One region of the Scandinavium sp. UTDF21-P1B genome, then DNA from elsewhere that is predicted to be linked to it. Evidence: predicted binding sites of a transcription regulator. Region 1 holds the regulator's gene; each other region holds the start of a gene.
The links. The regulator Fur, encoded in region 1, represses iron uptake genes when iron is present. The targets are predictions, from matches to a motif close to ATAATAATGAGAACNACTATCAA.
Positions count from the first base shown of each region.

Region 2: a site for Fur is predicted at 1,052-1,074, ahead of exbB (tol-pal system-associated acyl-CoA thioesterase). Genes of this name have one in related genera too.
Region 3: a site for Fur is predicted at 1,379-1,401, ahead of sufA (Fe-S cluster assembly scaffold SufA). Genes of this name have one in related genera too.

Region 1 is NZ_JBFLVD010000008.1:176,191-179,469, forward strand. Features, by position in the region: gene chiP (chitoporin ChiP) at 1-758, shown strand, start outside; gene chiQ (ChiQ/YbfN family lipoprotein) at 809-1,144, shown strand; gene fur (ferric iron uptake transcriptional regulator) at 1,233-1,685, opposite strand; gene fldA (flavodoxin FldA) at 2,000-2,530, opposite strand; gene ybfE (LexA regulated protein) at 2,680-2,973, opposite strand; gene ybfF (esterase) at 3,105-3,279, opposite strand, start outside.
Region 2 is NZ_JBFLVD010000014.1:272,073-275,351, forward strand. Features, by position in the region: gene metC (cystathionine beta-lyase) at 1-885, opposite strand, end outside; gene exbB (tol-pal system-associated acyl-CoA thioesterase) at 1,136-1,867, shown strand; gene exbD (TonB system transport protein ExbD) at 1,874-2,299, shown strand; gene AB1287_RS12030 (SDR family oxidoreductase) at 2,350-3,246, opposite strand.
Region 3 is NZ_JBFLVD010000010.1:94,645-97,923, forward strand. Features, by position in the region: gene lpxP (kdo(2)-lipid IV(A) palmitoleoyltransferase) at 195-1,109, shown strand; gene sufA (Fe-S cluster assembly scaffold SufA) at 1,443-1,817, shown strand; gene sufB (Fe-S cluster assembly protein SufB) at 1,820-3,279, shown strand, end outside.

The DNA.
Region 1 (3,279 bases):
ATTATCTCCACTCCATCGGTGCGAAGTACGACTTTAAAAATGACCTCGTTCTGGAAGCCGCATTTGGTCAGGCGCAGGGCTTTATGGATCAGTACTTCGCCAAAGCCAGCTACAAATTCGACGTGGCCGGTACGCCACTTTCTACCAGCTACCAGTTCTATGGTGCACGTGACACCGTAGATAAAAACACCGTCAACGATATTTACGACGGTACCGCATGGTTACAGGCTCTGACCTTCGGCTACAAAGTGGCTGACGTGGTTGACCTGCGCCTCGAAGGGACATGGGTTAAGGCAGAAGGCCAGCAGGGCTTCTTCCTGCAGCGTATGACGCCAACCTATGCTTCCTCCAACGGTCGTCTGGATATCTGGTGGGATAACCGTTCCGACTTCAACGCCAACGGCGAAAAAGCCGTGTTCTTCGGCGGAATGTATGACCTGAAAAACTGGAACCTGCCAGGCTGGGCGGTGGGCGCTTCCTACGTTTACGCGTGGGATGCTAAACCGGCGGACTGGATGATCAACAGCGCAGGGCAGAAAGAGAGCATTGCCTCAAACAAAATCAAAGAGTCTTCCTACAGTCTCGATGCGATGTACACCGTCCAGGAAGGGCGCGCCAAAGGCACGCTGTTCAAGCTGCACTTCACTCAGTACGACAACCATTCAGATATCCCAAGCTGGGGCGGTGGCTACGGCAACATGTTCCAGGATGAGCGCGACGTGAAATTCATCGTTATCGCTCCGTTCACCATCTTCTGATAAGCGACGCGGCGGGCACGATGCCTGCCGCGTAACCATGAGGTCGTATCATGAAAAAATTGATTCTCGTCGCGATTATGGCGTCCGGGCTGGTGGCTTGTGCACAGCCGCAGGCACCGAAAGAAGACAGCAAGCTGAAAGCCGCCTACAGCGCCTGTATTAATACCGCGGAAGGCAATCCGGATAAGATTGAAGCCTGCCAAAGCGTGCTGGATGTGCTGAAGCAGGAGAAGGAGCACAAGCAGTTTGCCGAACAGGAAACGGTGCGCACGCTGGATTATCAGCAGTGTATCCAGGCGACCCGTACGGGTAACGATCAGGCAGTGAAGGCGCGCTGCGATAAAATCTGGCAGGAAATTCGCAGCAACAATACCCCCGCGCCGTAAGCCTTATTTCAACTCTGTTTTTGCCCCAAAATATGCCCATAAAAAAAGCCAACCGTCAGGTTGGCTTTTGCTTTTGCACGAGCGTCGATTATTTATCGGCGGCGTCGTGGGCGTGTTCATCTTCGCGGCAGTCGCCTTCAGCGCAGTGGCCGTAAAGATAAAGGCTGTGGTTAGTCAGACGAATGCCGTGCCTGGTGGCGATTTCACGCTGGCGTGCTTCAATCGAGTCATCACTGAATTCGATAACCTTGCCGCAGTCGAGGCAGATCAGGTGATCGTGGTGATGCTGCTGAGTCAGTTCGAAAACAGATTTACCGCCTTCGAAGTTGTGGCGGGTGACAATTCCGGCATCGTCGAACTGGTTCAGAACGCGATAAACCGTTGCCAGACCAATTTCCTCGCCCATATCGATCAGGCGCTTATAGAGGTCTTCCGCACTGACATGGTGATTGTCCGGCTCCTGAAGCACTTCCAGAATTTTAAGACGCGGAAGCGTGACTTTCAGGCCTGCCTTCTTTAATGCGATATTGTTGTCAGTCATGCGGAATCAGTCCTGTTGCTAGGCGATACACTTCCTTATTGGAAGTATTACTAAGAATGAATTCAGGATAATGCGTCTCATTATAGAACTGCGAAGTCTAAATGAAAACTGCAAACCCTGAGCAAAGTATGCTTTTCAGAAACGAGGCATCATCTGCAAAGCGAAACATCCGACCTCGTTAAAACAGCTGACATTGTACAGACATGTGCTCAAAAGTTAAAAATTTGTAGCGATTAATTTGATTGCTTTTATCTATTAATTTTACGGAACTTATCGCTAATACGGCGCAACCTGAGCGCTGCGCCATACGTTTATCAGGCGTTTTTGATCTCTTCGAGGTGCAGCTCTTCAGAAATCTGCTTAACCCACTTTTCAACGCGCTCAGCGGTCAGCTCCGGCTGACGGTCTTCGTCGATGGCCAGGCCCACAAAGTGATCGTCATCGGCCAGGCCTTTAGACGCTTCGAAATGATAACCCGCCGTTGGCCAGTGGCCGACGATGGTTGCGCCGCGTGGTTCGATGATGTCGCGGATGGTGCCGAGCGCATCACAGAAGTATTCTGCGTAATCTTCCTGGTCGCCGCAGCCGAACAGGGCCACCAGTTTGCCGTTGAAGTCTACCTCTTCCAGCGTCGGGAAGAAGTCGTCCCAGTCACACTGTGCTTCACCGTAGTACCAGGTCGGGATACCCAGCAGCAGAATATCGAAGCCTTCAAGATCTTCTTTGCTGCTTTTGGCAATGTCATGCACTTCAGCTACATCTTTACCAAGCTGCTTCTGAATCATCTTCGCGATATTTTCGGTATTGCCGGTGTCGCTGCCGAAGAAAATGCCTGTAATTGCCATGAGTAAAATAACCTCTTGAAACGTAATGAAATGATGGTGGAATGTTGCCCACAGATAAAGGCAATGATAGCAGGAGGAGAAGGGCGCGGGAACCGCAATCGCGCCGGACTGCACTCTCTGCTACATGAAAGTGATTTTTTGTCGGATTTTCAGACGAGTTTCTGGCTTCGCAACGCAGCCAACTGATGCATCAGTATTTCTTCAATCAGCTCGCTGCGGCTCATGTTTCTGGCTTCAGCCAGCTCGTTGAGCGCATCGACCGCTTCGTGATTGAGCTTTAGCTCAACGCGCTTGAGACCATTGCTTTTGTCGCGCTTCAGCTGATTACGCTTATTAATGCGTAACTGTTCGTCGCGCGAGAGCGGATTGGTTTTCGGCCTTCCCGGGCGACGCTCGTTTGCGAACAAATCTAATGTCGTTCGGTCCGTTTGTTCTTTTGCCATGATTCAGAGTGACTTCGGGGAAACAAGCCGCCGGACGACAGGCCCGGCGCAGATAGCGCGCAATCATACATCAGCGAAACCCCCACGCCAACGCCGGGAGCCACAATGGCGCTTGCTTGCTCGGATTTTAATCATTCCGCCAGATAGCGGCGAACAGCGCGCAGTACCGCGTCCGGTTTTTCAGCGTGGACCCAGTGCCCGGCACCGGCAATCACGTGTGCACGAGCCTGCGGGAATTGTGCCAGCAGCGTGTCGCGATACTCGGTGGTGACGTACGGAGAATTTCCGCCTGCAATAAACAGGGCA
Region 2 (3,279 bases), on a different contig from region 1:
TTTACTTCCCGGCAACGCAGGGTGGTTCACGCGCTCTACCTGCGGATGCTGAGCCAGCCATTCGGCAATTTTAAGACTGCTTTCGTGGTGCTGGCGTAAACGCACGCCGAGGGTTCTCAATCCACGGCTGGCCATATAGGCGGTATCGGCGTCGACCATCTGACCCATCAGGTAAGCATTCTCACGCAGCTGATCCCAGCAGCGGGCATTTGCGACGGCGGTGCCAATCATGCCGTCGGAATGACCAATCAGGTATTTGGTGGCGGCCTGAATCGAAATGTCGATATCAAACTCAAGCGCCTTAAACAGCACGCCCGCAGCCCAGGTATTGTCGATCATAATGATGGCTTCTGGCGCAACGCGACGTACCGCGCTGACGATTGCCGGAACGTCATGCACTTCCATGGTGATGGAGCCGGGAGATTCCAGGAACACAACTTTGGTATTGGGCTGAATCAGGTCGGCGATGTCCGCGCCAATCAGCGGATCGAACCAGCCGGTGGTGACGCCAAGCTTCGCGAGGATTTTGGTACAGAAATCCTGGCTTGGCTCATAGGCGCTGTTGGTCATCAGGACGTGATCGCCGTGCCCGACAAACGCCAGAATGGCGTTGGCCACGGCGGCCGCGCCGCAGGGGAACAGGGCGCACCCGGCACCGCCTTCCAGCTCGCACATAGCTTCCTGCAAAGAGAAGTGCGTCAGGGTGCCGCGACGGCCATAGAACAGTTCGCCTTTTGCGCGGTTGCGCGTGGCGTGCTTTTTGGCCTCGACCGTGTCGAACACCAGAGATGACGCGCGCTGAACAACGCTGTTCACCGAGCCAAGCGTGTATTTTTTACTGCGGCCAGCGTTCACCAGCACGGTATCAAGTTGCTTTTCGGACATGTTCGTCTTACCTGTTTTTATACGTCTGGACGTCTAAACTAACATGATTGCAGGGTGAAGTACGAGGAGCGAGCAGATTAAGCAGAAAATTTTGCTGGAACGCAGTAAAGCCCCTTTTTCCTGCGTGAGCGCAATGAAACTTAGTGATGATTGCGTCAATATGTAAATAGTAATGAGAACGACTATCAATTCGACGACTTTTTGATATCATTACGCTCAGATTTTGTGATTTGGATCCTGGAGATACAGAGTGGGTAATAATTTGATGCAGGCGGATCTCTCCGTTTGGGGTATGTATCATCATGCCGACATCGTGGTTAAGGTGGTCATGATCGGCCTGATTCTGGCATCGGTTGTCACCTGGGCAATCTTCTTCAGTAAAAGCACCGAACTGCTGTCGCAAAAGCGCCGCCTCAAGCGTGAGCAACAGCTACTGGGTGAAGCCCGCTCCCTGAATCAGGCAAGCGACATCGCTTCCGCCTTCCCGGCCAAAAGCCTCAGCGTTCAACTGCTCAACGAAGCGCAGAACGAGCTGGAACTCTCCGCAGGCGCCGAAGATAACGAAGGCATTAAAGAGCGTACCGGTTTCCGTCTTGAGCGACGCGTTGCGGCGGCTGGCCGTCATATGGGCCGTGGTAACGGCTATCTGGCGACCATCGGCGCGATTTCTCCGTTCATCGGCTTGTTCGGTACCGTCTGGGGCATCATGAACAGCTTCATCGGTATTGCCCAGACGCAGACCACCAACCTTGCTGTGGTTGCACCTGGTATCGCAGAAGCGCTGCTGGCCACGGCGATCGGTCTGTTCGCCGCCATCCCGGCAGTGGTTATCTATAACATCTTTGCCCGCATGATTGGCAGCCACAAGGCGTTGCTCGGCGATGTGGCCGCACAGGTTCTGCTGCTGCAAAGCCGTGACCTCGACCTGAACGCCAGCGGCACGCCGCCGGTACGTACCGCCCAGAAATTACGGGTAGGGTGACAGCCAATGGCAATGCGTCTGAACGAAAATCTGGACGACAACGGCGAAATGCATGAGATCAACGTGACGCCGTTTATCGACGTCATGCTGGTGCTGCTGATTATCTTTATGGTGGCCGCGCCGCTGGCAACTGTAGATGTCAAAGTGAATCTGCCGGCTTCCTCCAGCCAGCCGCAGCCGCGTCCGGACAAGCCAGTGTATCTGTCGGTCAAAGCGGATAACAGCATGTTCCTCGGTAACGATCCGGTTACCGAAGAGAGCATGGTGAATGCCATCAATGCCCTGACCGAAGGCAAGAAAGACACCACCATCTTCTTCCGTGCGGATAAAACCGTTAACTACGAAACGATGATGAAGGTAATGGATACTCTGCATCAGGCAGGCTATCTGAAAATCGGCCTGGTGGGTGAAGAGCACGCTGCGGCGAAATAATTTTCCACTCAGTCATGAAGCCGACGCAGATCCCTCTGCGTCGGTTTTTTTTAGCCCAGATGTTCTCCCCCGCATACGCCGTGCACTTCTGCGGTGACATAGCTCGATTCCTCACTCGCCAGATAGACATACACAGGCGCCAGCTCAGCAGGCTGACCCGCACGCTTCAGCGGCGTCTGCTGGCCAAATTTCGGTAGCTTGTCCTGGGTTTGCCCGCCTGAAATCTGTAACGGTGTCCAGATTGGGCCAGGTGCGACCACATTGACCCGTACGCCCTGCGGCGCCACCTGTTTGGCAAGCCCGCGGCTGAAGTTCAGGATTGCCGCTTTTGTCGAAGCATAGTCCAGCAGGTGCGGGCTGGGCTGATAAGCCTGAATGGACGAAGTGGTGATGATGCTGGCGCCGGCAGGCAGTAGCGGCAGCGCTTCCTGAACAATCCAGAACAGCGCGAACACGTTGATGGTATAGGTCTTCACCACTTGTTCGGTGGTGAGTGCCTTAATCTCTTCAACAGCGACCTGTTTACCGGCCACCAGCGCCAGAATATCGAGGCCATCCAGCGCCTGGTGAGCCTGATGGGGGAGCTGTCGGGCGAAGTGCTCATCGCTGAGATCGCCCGGCAGCAGAACGGCTTTTCTGCCCGCAGCTTCAATCAGTGCCTTCACCGCCTGAGCATCCTCTTCCTCTGCCGGGAGATAGTTGATGGCGACGTCAGCGCCTTCGCGCGCATAGGCAATGGCCGCCGCGCGGCCAATGCCGGAATCACCGCCGGTGACCAGCGCCTTGCGGCCCGCTAACCGGCCGCTGCCCGTGTAAGACTCCTCACCGCAGTCAGGAACCGGCTGCATCCTGGCCTGAATGCCGGGAGCGGCCTGTTTCTGTTGAGGGTAATCTTCGCGGTAATAGCGCGTCAGCGGGTTCTGTAGTCGAGTCTGATCGTGTCCCATAGCGTTCCCCTTTTCACTGAAGTCAGCTATTAA
Region 3 (3,279 bases), on a different contig from region 1:
GCGAAATCTCCCCTGCCCGCAGACCAGCCTTTCTGGCTATAACAATGGACTCAAGGGTCGCGCAGGTTTTTAGACGTTTAAGTTAAAATGGTTTTTAACTCACGTGAAGTTTCACCACGTATCGCTTAATGATTGATGAATTGCTTCGTTTTTTCCTTACGCGCTACAGGTATACACGTACACAGGAATCAACGATGGCAAAAGCCTTCGACACATCTTTACTGCACCCTCGTAACTGGTTGACCTGGTTTGGTTTAGGCGTGCTGTGGCTGATGGTCCAACTCCCTTATCCTCTGCTTTATATTCTCGGTTCTTCATTAGGGCGCGCCTCTCGTCCTTTTCTGAAAAGAAGAGAAAAGATAGCGTCAAGAAATATTACGCTTTGTTTTCCGGATATGAATGATTGTGAAAAAGAGAAATTAATCGAACAGAATTTTATTTCTCTCGGAATGGGCTTAATTGAAACGGGGATGGCCTGGTTCTGGAGCGATGCGCGGGTAAAAAAATGGTTTGACGTGGAAGGTTATGAACACCTGGCCAAAGCGCTGGAAGATAACAAAGGCGTGATGGTGGTCGGGGTACATTTCATGTCGCTGGAGCTAGGCGGCAGGGCAATGGGTCTTTGCCGTCCAATGATGGCGACATACCGACCGCACAACAGCAAGATGATGGAGTGGGTGCAAACCAAAGGTCGTCTGCGTTCGAACAAAGCGATGATCGACCGCCGCAACCTGCGCGGGCTGGTTAGCGCGTTAAAAAGTGGTGAAGCCGTCTGGTTCGCGCCAGACCAGGATTACGGCCCGAAAGGCAGCACCTTCGCACCTTTCTTCAACGTTTCTCAGGCCGCGACCACTAACGGTACCTTCGTGCTTTCCCGCTTGTCTGGTTCGCGCATGCTGACCGTTACCATGGTGCGTAAAGCCTCAAACCGGGGCTACAGCCTGCATATCAGCAAAACCATGTCGGACTATCCGGTCGAAGATGAATTCCAGGCTGCGAGCTACATGAATAAGGTCATCGAGAAAGAGATTCTGCGCGCGCCGGAGCAGTATCTCTGGGTGCATCGTCGCTTTAAAACGCGTCCGGCAGGTCAGGCCTCGCTGTACTGATACGACTCAAAGCGCTAAAGCCTCGAGTGAATCATCCACGAGGCTTTTTCATTTTTCCGATCGCCGCAAATCCTATCTCATAAATAGATATTTTCGATACATCTTTTCTTTACCGCCTTTTCTGCGAACTTCTTCTGCTAAAGCATCTATTTTTCAATGCATTGAACAATTTCAGGTGTGACTGTTCACCTTGCGCATAGGGTCTATGCTTAGTGAAAGCGCCTTAAAAGGTCGTTTCCGCTGAAAGCCCCTGCTGATAAGGGGTTGAAGTGATAATCATTATCACTACCATAGAGGGATGCCCTGGTGGCTTTAACTCAATAAGGTGGACCTATGGAATTGCATTCAGAAACCTTCAATCCTGCCGATTTTGCCTGGCGTGGCATCAGCATGACGCCGGAGGCCGCGGCGCACGTTCGGGAGCTGGCAGACAAACAGCACGTGCTGGGGATTCGACTCGGAGTCAAAACGTCAGGCTGTGCAGGCTTTGCGTACGTGCTGGATACCGTGAGCGAACCTAAACCCGACGATCTGCTGTTTGAGTCCGACGGCGCGAAGCTGTGGGTGCCGCTTCAGGCGATGCCGTTTATCGACGGAACGGAGGTCGACTATGTGCGCGAAGGCCTGAATCAGATCTTTAAGTTTCATAACCCGAAAGCGCAGCACGAGTGCGGCTGTGGCGAAAGTTTTGGGGTGCAGGCGGAGTAATTATGTCACGTAATACTGAAGCAACTGACGATGTCAAAATGTGGAGCTGTGGGCAGCTCAATTATAAAGAAGGGTTCTTCACCCAACTGCAAACCGATGAGCTGGCAAAAGGAATCAGCGAGGATGTGGTGCGCGCCATCTCGGCGAAGCGCAATGAGCCGGAGTGGATGCTGGAATTTCGCCTGAACGCTTATAAAGCGTGGGTAGAGATGGAAGAGCCGCACTGGCTTAAGGCCCATTACGACAAGCTCAACTACCAGGATTACAGCTATTACTCCGCACCTTCGTGCGGAAACTGCGACGAGACCTGCGCGTCTGAACCCGGCGCGGTGCAGCAAACCGGGGCGAACGCCTTTTTGAGCCAGGAAGTAGAAGAAGCCTTCAATCAGCTTGGGGTGCCGGTGCGCGAAGGTCGCGAAGTGGCGGTCGATGCGATTTTTGACTCCGTATCCGTCGCGACGACCTACCGTGAAAAGCTGGCGGAGCAGGGCATCATTTTTTGCTCCTTCGGCGAAGCCATCCACGATCATCCTGAGCTGGTGCAGAAATACCTCGGTACCGTGGTCCCCGGTAACGACAATTTCTTTGCCGCGCTGAACGCGGCGGTTGCCTCTGACGGCACCTTCATCTATGTGCCCAAAGGCGTCCGCTGCCCGATGGAGCTTTCCACCTACTTCCGCATTAATGCCGAAAAAACCGGCCAGTTCGAGCGCACCATTCTGGTTGCGGATGAGGGCAGCTATGTCAGCTATATCGAAGGGTGTTCGGCCCCGGTACGAGACAGTTACCAGCTCCACGCTGCGGTGGTGGAAGTGATCATCCACAAAGATGCTGAAGTGAAATATTCGACGGTGCAGAACTGGTTCCCGGGCGATAACAACACCGGCGGCATCCTGAACTTCGTTACCAAGCGTGCGCTGTGCGAAGGCGAGAACAGCAAAATGTCGTGGACGCAGTCGGAAACCGGATCGGCAATCACCTGGAAATACCCAAGCTGCATTCTGCGCGGCGATAACTCCATCGGGGAATTCTTCTCCGTCGCGCTGACCAGCGGGCATCAGCAGGCCGACACCGGCACCAAAATGATCCACATCGGTAAGAACACGAAATCGACGATCATCTCCAAAGGGATCTCTGCCGGGCACAGCCAGAACAGCTATCGCGGCCTGGTGAAAATCATGCCGACCGCCACCAACGCACGTAATTTTACCCAGTGCGATTCGATGCTGATTGGCCCGGACAGCGGGGCGCACACCTTCCCGTACGTGGAGTGTCGCAACAATACCGCGCAGCTTGAACACGAGGCGACGACTTCGCGCATCGGGGAAGATCAGCTGTTCTACTGTTTACAGCGCGGCATCAGCGAAGACGATGCTATCTCGATGATTGTGAACGGTTTCTGTAAGGACGTTTTCTCAGAACTGCCGCTGGAGTTTGCGGTTGAAGCGCAAAAACTGCTGGC